3 regions of the Clostridium sp. OM05-6BH genome follow, and region 3 is predicted to be linked to each of the others. Evidence: predicted binding sites of a transcription regulator. Region 3 holds the regulator's gene; each other region holds the start of a gene.
What was found. Region 3 encodes LexA, which represses DNA repair genes until DNA is damaged. Its sites were predicted from a motif close to CNAACANNTGTTNG; they were not measured.

Region 1 (3,289 bases), on a different contig from region 3:
CCGCTTCCACTGCTTCTTCTGAGAATCCCGCCTGTTCTAACTTACTGCGAAGTTCCCATTCCGTGCGATCCATATGTTGCAACAATCCCATCGCTTTCTTCGTTGCCTTTAATTTCTCATCTTCCATCGATTATTCCGCATCGTCAGCCTTTTTGGCTGCCTTAACCGGCTCCTTAACTGTTTTATCAGACGCCTTTTCCTCATTCTCTACCTGATCAACACCCTCTTTTTGAGCATATTTTTCACGTACTTTTTGTTCAACCTCTTCCATCAGATCCGGATGTTCTTTCAAGAACAGTTTTGCATTTTCACGTCCCTGACCGATCTTATCTCCGTTATAGGCATACCAAGCGCCACTCTTATTGACAATATTTTCTGCAACGGCCAGATCCAAAATATCTCCTTCTCTGGAAATGCCCTCTCCGTAAATAATATCAACCTCAGCAGTACGGAATGGTGGTGCCACTTTATTTTTCACAACTTTGATCTTGGTTCGATTACCGATCGCCTCACCATCCTTTTTGATCTGCTCCCCACGTCTGACTTCCAAACGAATGGAGGAATAATATTTCAATGCACGGCCACCGGTCGTTGTCTCCGGATTACCGAACATGACACCAACTTTCTCACGCAACTGGTTGATAAAGATCACCGTACAATTGGTCTTGCCGATGATCGCTGTCAATTTACGCAATGCTTGAGACATTAATCTTGCCTGAAGACCAACGTGAGAATCTCCCATCTCACCCTCAATCTCTGCTTTCGGAACCAGTGCTGCTACAGAATCCACGATCACAATGTCAACTGCACCGGAACGCACCATTGTCTCTGTAATCTCCAATGCCTGCTCTCCGGTATCCGGCTGTGAAATATATAGGTTGTCAATATCTACACCTATCTTCTTGGCATACACCGGATCCAGCGCATGCTCCGCATCAATAAAGCCGGCAATACCTCCGCGTTTCTGCACCTCTGCTACCATATGCAGTGCAACGGTCGTCTTACCGCCAGACTCTGGTCCATACACTTCTACCACACGTCCCTTTGGCACACCGCCAACACCCAGAGCGAGATCCAACCCCAAAGAACCAGATGGTACGGTCTCCACATTCAAATGCATATTGTCGCCTAATTTCATAACGGAACCCTTACCATATGCCTTCTCAATCTGAGACAGTGCAGACTCCAACGCTTTTCTTTTATTTTCATCGATCTTTACTTCGTTTGCCATAACTAAATTCCATCCTTTCTTAATTCGAACAAGTGTTCTTTTTGTATGATAATGCTTTTTCATTATCCTGTCAACATCTTTTTGCAATTCAAGTATACTAATACTATATCTTTATTTTTAACATATGTCAATATATAATTACGTATTATTTTTATTGCATCATGTCATATATTTTTAATCTGACGATATCTTTGGCTACATCCGCTAACTTGCTGCTGATCGATCAGATGGTATTTTGTCATATCGCGAAGACTTTTCACAAATTCCTGTCCGCTGATGGGCGCCTGTATCAAATCCTCTAATATGTCCTCTATTGACTGACGGTACTGATCCATCGTGATCGCATGGGCCTCACAAAGAACACGATTTTTGTATATTTCCTTAAAATATGCGTCCAGGCGATTGCTGCGACTCACACTGTCATCCAATAAAAACGGGACCTTTGGCAACAGCTTCATCAAATTTGCCATTGACGTATTCGTTATGTATAATCCATTGCTCAAATAAAATAAATTTTTTTGATAAACAAGTTCTCCGTCTACGTTACGTTCTGCATATTCCGGCAAAAGATCTTGAAACATTTTAGCAATGTACGTACTATATTGAAACGGGATATAATCCTTTTCGATATCTGCAGTTACATTTTTTTCATAATAAATACCCCTGATCTGATCCATGGGAATCTCAAATTCATTTGCATGGCCCTCTAGCACAAGAAAATGTAATGTTTTGTCAGTTCTCCAGGCAAATGCCGGAACCTGCTCTAATTTTCTCTCCTGGTAAGAATCAATCATAAGTTTCTGATGAGACTGCGTTACTTTATGCTGCTTTAATATCTTTTTGACATCTTTCGATTGAAGCGAGGCCAGATATCTTGCCTTGGCTCGCTGCCGTTCCTGTGGCGAATGTGCTTCTTTTCCTTCATCGTATGTATCTTTATTTGATTTTTGAGCCTTCTGTGTATTGATCGTAACAGAATTTACAGTCGCAAAGGCAACGACCAACAATACAAGCGCTGCCAGTGCAAATATCGGAAGCTGCAGTATCCACGCTGCGATAAACAATGCAACAGATGCTATCCCCAGCAAAATCATTGCCCATAAAAAAAGTTTTGTCTTGACAGACCCCTGTGTCATACTGCGTATAATTTTCCTGATCATGACCGCAATCTCCCTCCTTCATATCTGGCATGTGCATCAACACAATGAAGCAGTGACTCAAACTGATCATCAAGCGTTCCTTCTTCCAAAACAACATCTAACGCTGCTGCAATATTGTGTAGTAACAGTTTGTCAATATACGGACGCAGTCCCACTAATAGCTGTCTCTTTTCTCGAAAAGACTCTGCATCTAATATTTGAAGCATGCCTCGCCTGGCGATTTCCGTTTCTGTAATGCGACCGGACAAATATTTTTCCGGCTGCCCCTTTTCCAGTGCCATACGCAGCTCTTCTTCGCTCACATCCGTCCCACCGGCAGGCACATTCTCCCCCTGTGCGCGCTGATTCTCGGATGCCTCTGATTCGTTCTCCTGAGACAAATCCTGCGCCGACACTTCAGACACACTCTCCTGCAAAGCACTTTTTGCCCCGGATGCTTCTACCACTCTCTCCTGAGGTGCACGCTCCTCCCCGGATGCTTCTGCCGTTCTCTCCTGAGGCGCACGCTTCTCCTCTAACACTTCTGCCATCTTATGATAAGTCGCCTCAAAAGCTGACAGAGATTTTGCCCATACGGTAAATGGTGCATGCATCTCCTGATATATGGCAAGCTCCTGCGCACTGCCCTCCTGTCTTGCAACCGCCATCAATTGTACGATCTTACCGGATTGATTCACATATAAATTACCTGCTGTCCATACTTTACTGCCCATTTTATTCTCCATTCCGCAGACACTCTGCCATACCTTATAACCTGTCTACATTCTCCATCAATTATACCACATATCCCCCTGTTCCGTTAATATCCGTTAATAAATTATTCCATCTTCCCATGCCTCAATATCTCACACATCCACATATTGCTTATTATGTCGATGGGTTAATTATATTTTGCAGC
Region 2 (3,289 bases), on a different contig from region 3:
TTTCATATCCATCGCCACCGGTCGCACCCTTCCAAGTCAGCGTGATCTTTTTGGAGCCGGATTTAGCAGTTATACCGGAAACTGCTTTTGGTTTGATCGTAAAAGATGTTGTGCGTGTTCCGGTGAAGTTGCCTTTGCCTGTGATCGTGACGGTTGCCTTGCCCGGTTTTTTATTGTTGCTGTACGTGACGGTATAATCGCGTCCGGCTTTTAATCCGCGGCGGTTTAGTGTAACGGTTAGCGCAGGCTTGATCTCTTTGCCGGTATAGATCTGCGTCGGGATTTTTGCGATGGCTGCATCTTTGAGCTCACCGCTGTTGAAATTTATCTTTGCAATATCGGTATCCGAATACCAGAAATTACAGTCTACATTTGTCGTAAATCCATTGATCTTGCCGGTACTGCTGTATTGCCAAATATCGTATTCGCCGGTATAAGATGTTTTTGTCGTATAGTTGGCGAGCCAGATCATGTATTTTTGCTGAAGACTGGCGCCGTTGATCAGTGTCTTTAAGTCACTCGAATTGGCATAGATCATCGGTGTGTATCCGCCTGCCGAGATCGTGTCGCAGAAAGCTTCACAGTTTGCCGTTGCCTGTGCTTTACTGATCCCTGCCTTTGGACTGACAAGCGATCCGTCGGAGTATTGGTATTCATAATCAAAAGCGATTGGAAGCTCTATGTCATAGTTTGCTGCCATTTTCAGGCAGAAGTTAGCTTCTTCGATAGCTTCTTTGGTCGTGCGGGCTTCGGTGAAGAAATATAATCCGACATGGACTCCGGCATCCAGTGCATCTTTGATATATGTTTCAAAACGAGGATCTTCTACAACTGTGCCGGATCCCCAGCCGCGGTAGCCAACACGGATAAAGGCGTATTCCACACCATCTGCAGCGGCTTTCGCCCAATCAATTGCTCCATTATGATAGGATACATCGATGCCATGATAGACGTTTTTTCCATGGAATACATCAGAGTGTGTATAGGTTTTGCCGGTAAAAGGACTGACCGAAGTGGATGCTGCACTTGCGGTGACTGCCTGTGTGTTCGGTAGCATTGTTCCAGATGACACTACCATAGATACTGCCAGTAAGGCACATAATAATTTTTTTCTCATCCTTAATATTTATTCCTTTCTATAAATAAGTCCCGGCATAGTAAATAATGCCATGGACTACTTCGTTCATATGTTTTTACTGCCATCGTCGTTGTACCAGTGTATTCGACAAATGTGGTAAAAAAATGACAAGCCCATTATAACAGGAAACAATTGGCAGGTCAATGTTTGTTGACAGGATAAGGACCGGGTGATATAATACGAACAAATGTTCGATTATGGTTGCGATTGCGTGATGGGAAAGGATTGTGGTTTGCTATGATATTACAGGAGAATGCAACATTACAGCAGAAGCTTGCGATATTATCAGATGCAGCGAAGTATGATGTTGCATGTACTTCCAGTGGTGTTGCCAGAAAGGCAGAAGCCGGGAGCATTGGAAATACAGAGGCGGCAGGTATTTGCCATACATTTTCCGGAGATGGCAGATGTATCTCTCTGCTTAAAATATTGTATACCAATGAGTGCGTATTCGACTGTAAATATTGTGTGAACCGATGCTCAAATGATGTGCCAAGAGCGAGCTTTACCCCAGAAGAAATATGTACTTTGACAATGGAGTTTTATCGACGTAATTATATCGAAGGGCTTTTTTTGAGCTCCGGGATACTGCATTCACCCAATGAAACGATGGAACAGATATGCAAGGCATTACGTGACCTTCGGATCATACATCGGTTTAACGGATATATTCATTGTAAGGCAATTCCGGGGGCGGATCCTGCGCTTATTGAGATGGCAGGTTGGTATGCGGATCGTATGAGTATTAATTTGGAGCTGCCGACGGAAGAAGGATTAAAACGTCTTGCGCCCAATAAGACGCGAAAGACGATCTTGACACCGATGCGCCAGATTCAAAATGGAATGGCAGAAAGTCGCGAGTATCTCGGCATGAAAGGGGGCAATTACGGCGCATATCATTTTACGCAGGAGCGGAAGCAGAAACGTCTCGTCATGCGGGGAGCTAAGGATACTTTTGGTACACATGCAATCTCACGGGGAGTTGCGAGTGCTTCCGGTGCACATACAGTCTCACGGGGAGTTAAGGGCGTTCCCGGTACAAATGCAGACAATGGTGGATATAAGATTTCTCATTCCGGAAGCGGGGACAGCGTGATCACAGGGACAGACCTTATGCGGCAGGGGAAAACCACATCTGGATTGCAGTTGTGGAATTCCTGCGATACGAAGAGGGGATTTGTCCCGGCCGGACAGAGTACACAGATGATCATTGGTGCCTCCGGGGAGACAGACTATGAGATCATGGCGGTATCAGAAGCGTTATACCGGCGTTTTGACCTGAAGCGGGTGTTTTATTCTGCGTTTATCAATGTCAATAAGGATAGTACTCTTCCGGCACTGGATAGTCAGCCACCGCTGCGGCGGGAACACCGCTTATATCAAGCAGATTTTTTGCTGCGCTATTATGGATTTGAGGCGAATGAGCTATTATCACCCAGCCACCCTAATTTTAATACGTATTTGGATCCTAAATGTGATTGGGCGTTGGGACATTTGGAGTTATTTCCGGTAGAGATAGAAAGTGCAGATTATGATACGCTGCTTCGCGTGCCGGGGATCGGCGTGAAGTCAGCAGGCCGTATTATCCGCGCAAGGCGTACCGGCAGAGTGGATTTTGATTCGCTCAAGGCGATGGGAGTCGTTCTTAAACGGGCTATTTATTTTATTACGTGCCATGGGCGTATGTTTCAGGATTTTCTCAAAGTGGAGGAGGACTATATCACACGCAGTCTTTTGGCAGATAATACAGATGTGATGCGGGGATTTGGTGAGAGGGTAACGTATCGGCAGTTGTCGTTGTTTGATGATTTTCCAAACGGAGGATTGGTATGAGGCAGGAAGAGGAGAACAGACCGCTTCGGATCTATCAGTGTGAAGATACACAGGACGGGATATTGACAGCGGTATACGAGGCGGGCATTTCCGGATATGGGCATAAGTATATTCGGATCGCACCGATAAGGGAAGGCGAGACAGAGTCCTTTGTCCTATTTGCGGAATATATTACGGTAGTAACGGATCCGGAGCATGCTCGCATTGTCTTAGATAAGGTGCAAAGCGGCATTAGCAGAAATGCATATGAGTATGTTATGTATGCGCTGGCGTCGAATGATCCGGAGAAGGCCAATCTGGTGTATCAGTTTGTTACAT
Region 3 (3,289 bases):
CTTAAACAGATATTCTGTCTCTACACACTGTTCCAGCATTTCCTTAAGCTTCGCTGTCGAAAAATGACGACTCTGACTTTGGTATCTCCCCACAGAAAAGGGCGGAATTCCAACTTTTCGTGCAATTTCTCCCTTTGGGACTCCACTCCCTAAATCATTTATCTGCAGTAATATATTAAAGTGTCTCGATAACAAGTACAAAATGGACATTGCACTCTCTCGAAGTTCCAAGAGATCCCGATACAATTTCATCGCCCGCTTCTGATCACCGGAAGCGACTGCATCCATCATCTGAAAAATCTGTCCATTCACTTGTACACACGCAATTTCATCGACATCCTCTTTCGTGATCTCATCGCGATCGCCGACAAAACCGATCAATTTATCCAGTTCATTTTTCACATGATACATATCATTATCGATCAATCCCAAAAAATACTCTGCTGTATTCTCCCTCATCTTCTTTCCTGCCTGCTTGAGGATCCCTACAGTCCACAGCTTGATCTCCCGATCGTTCATCGGCTTCATTTCAACCGCATATCCGCATTTGTTGACATACTTATACAGGCGGTTACGTTTATCAATCTCACTCTCCACAAAAAGTAAGATTGTAGAGTCCGGCATATTTGGCAGATAATCTGCAAGATCATTTGCCGACTTAAACAGACCGGAATTTTCCACAATGATCAATCGATAATCACTAAAAAAGGGCAGTGTATCAGCAAGATCTTTGATCTGCACCACATCTGTTTCTTTACCTTGGAACCGCGTACAGTTCATATCATCTCCGCCATTTAAAACAGCAGCCTTTAAGCTGTCTCTATAAAGACGTTTGAGATAATCTTCCTCTCCATAAAACAGATAGCAGTTCTTAAACTGTCTATTCTTAATATCCGCCTTTAGTTTTTGCAACTTACTGTCCGCCTTTCTCTCCTACTTATTTATAGAGTATAGAGCTCCGGTAAAGAAATTTCTTGGTGTCATATCTGCTGCTAACGATATGTTCTGTATAATCCGGCAAGCTTACCTAAAATCTCAACCCGATCGACAATGATCGGATCCATTGTATCGTTTTCAGGTTGCAAACGATAATGCCCATCCTCTTTATAAAAAGTCTTGATCGTAGCAGAGTCTTCCACTAAAGCAACCACAATCTCACCATTTCTCGCAGTGTTCTGCTTCTTTACCAATATCTTGTCACCATCATAGATTCCGACATTGATCATACTCTCTCCACGCACTTTCAACATAAATGATTCTCCTGTCGGTACATCCTCTGGAAGTAATGGAAAATACCCCTCGATATTCTGCTCTGCAAAAATGGGTTCTCCTGCTGCAATCTCCCCAATCACCGGAACATTTACGATCTCTCTTCGCGCCAGATTAAATTCATCATCAATGATCTCAATCGCACGAGGTTTCGTTGGATCACGACGAATATAACCATTCTTCTCCAGCGTCTCGAGATGAGAGTGTACAGATGAAGTTGATTTCAAATGTACCGCATCACAGATCTCACGTACAGCCGGCGGATATCCGCGCTGTAATGTCTGTGATTTAATATACTCTAATATTTCTTCCTGCTTTGCAGATATTTTACCTTTAGCCATAAATATGCCTCCAATTCCTGTATTCGTTCTATCAAATAATCTACTGCGCATGTTCTGCATAATACAGTGCATCTGCTCATCTAACAAACAATGTGTGTTATATATACTGCTGCACACGATATGGGCAGTCTCATCATTAACAGAGTAACACATATGTTCTGTAGTGTCAAACAAATGTTCCGAACAAATTTTCTATTTGAAGGCTGTTAAACTATAGCGAGTCTGCCTGCAGCACCTTACCGTCTGCCCAAATACGCTCCAGATCATAAAACAGGCGATCCTCTTTATCAAAAATGTGCACGATCACATCGCCAAAGTCCATCAATACCCAAGTACTGTTTTTATTACCTTCGACACGTTTTACGGCATATCCGTTTTTGTGCATATGCTCCTCAACATTATTGATCATCGCTTGGATCTGCGTGGTACTGTCCCCACTTGCGATCACAAAATAATCTGCGATCATTGTAATCTCAGAAATGTCGATCAATTTAATATCATAACCTTTCTTTTCGTCTAATGCCTCATATACGATCTTTGCCATTTTTTTCTGTTCTGTCATAATTATTATATCCTTTCTACGATTGTTTATTGATATTGTTTATAATACTCATATGCCTGTTTGGTATTCGGATCAAAACATTTCATCCCGCGGCTGCTTCCTTTTAGATACGAAACTGTATTTTCTAACGTCATGCACACTGCCTTATCAATATCACAAAATGCTATCTGACGTACCTGTGTAAGTCCCGGTATCAATTTGCGGTTGGGCTCAATATAGTCTGCCAAAAATACTATTTTCTCCAACAAGGTCATCTCCGGTCTTCCTGTCGTATGCCAGCGAATTGCAGCCAATATCTGCTCATCATCAATTTCGTAACGATGTTTCGCATAATAGACTCCAAGTTTTGCATGAAGAAGCGACGGATTCTTCTGTTCCACCTCTGAAATCTCAATATTGTATTTACGACACTTTTGAAGCATCTGCTCGCCACTGCAATATTTTGCACAATCGTGCAATACCGCCGCATACGCCGCCTTATCTAAATCTTCTCCGTAGCGCATTGCCAGCGCTTCTGCCGTATAAAGCACTCCTATCGTATGCGTAAATCGTTTTTCCGATAATTTCTTACTCAACTTACTTTGAATTTCTTGTATCTGTTGCTGCATCTCTAGTTTCCTTTCCTGCCCTGCACCGGATCCAGGTACAATCGCTGCTCGTGAATGTAAGCTGCAACCGCCTGCGGAAGCATCTCATCCACAGAATGCCCTTGCGCGATCATTTCGCGAATCTCATGAGAACTGATCTCGATCTGCTGTATATCGATCAATTGTATACGCGCATGATACTTTTGACATAAATATTCCTTGTGCTTACGCATCTGCTCTGCCGGAACATCATCCCGTCCCACAGCCAGTATAATAGCATTGGCAAATATTCTTTCCGGGTGATACCACTGTTCTAATTGAAAAAAAGAATCTGCTCCCAAAATGAAGTACCACTCACACTCAGGATGCTCTCTTGTGAGTATCTGCAGAGTATCTGCAGTATATGTCGTCCCTGTGCGTCGTAACTCCAAATCCGAAAACATAAAATCATTATTTCCTGCCACAGCCAGTCGAACCATCTGAGACCGAACAGACTCCGATGTTATTTTAGTACTTTCTTTATGTGGAGG

Region 1: the regulator LexA is predicted to act here: its motif matches at 1,257-1,270, upstream of recA (recombinase RecA).
Region 2: the regulator LexA is predicted to act here: its motif matches at 1,319-1,332, upstream of DXB73_RS07775 (putative DNA modification/repair radical SAM protein).

What each region holds. Positions count from the first base shown of each region.
Region 1 covers NZ_QULH01000020.1:1,154-4,442, reverse strand. The annotation lists gene DXB73_RS12220 (regulatory protein RecX) at 1-127, opposite strand, end outside; gene recA (recombinase RecA) at 131-1,231, opposite strand; gene DXB73_RS12210 (hypothetical protein) at 1,396-2,391, opposite strand; gene DXB73_RS12205 (hypothetical protein) at 2,388-3,104, opposite strand.
Region 2 covers NZ_QULH01000007.1:16,452-19,740, reverse strand. The annotation lists gene DXB73_RS07780 (glycoside hydrolase family 25 protein) at 1-1,117, opposite strand, end outside; gene DXB73_RS07775 (putative DNA modification/repair radical SAM protein) at 1,376-2,971, shown strand; gene DXB73_RS07770 (TIGR03915 family putative DNA repair protein) at 2,968-3,289, shown strand, end outside.
Region 3 covers NZ_QULH01000004.1:97,336-100,624, reverse strand. The annotation lists gene holA (DNA polymerase III subunit delta) at 1-912, opposite strand, end outside; gene lexA (transcriptional repressor LexA) at 993-1,610, opposite strand; gene rsfS (ribosome silencing factor) at 1,822-2,172, opposite strand; gene yqeK (bis(5'-nucleosyl)-tetraphosphatase (symmetrical) YqeK) at 2,199-2,780, opposite strand; gene nadD (nicotinate-nucleotide adenylyltransferase) at 2,783-3,289, opposite strand, start outside.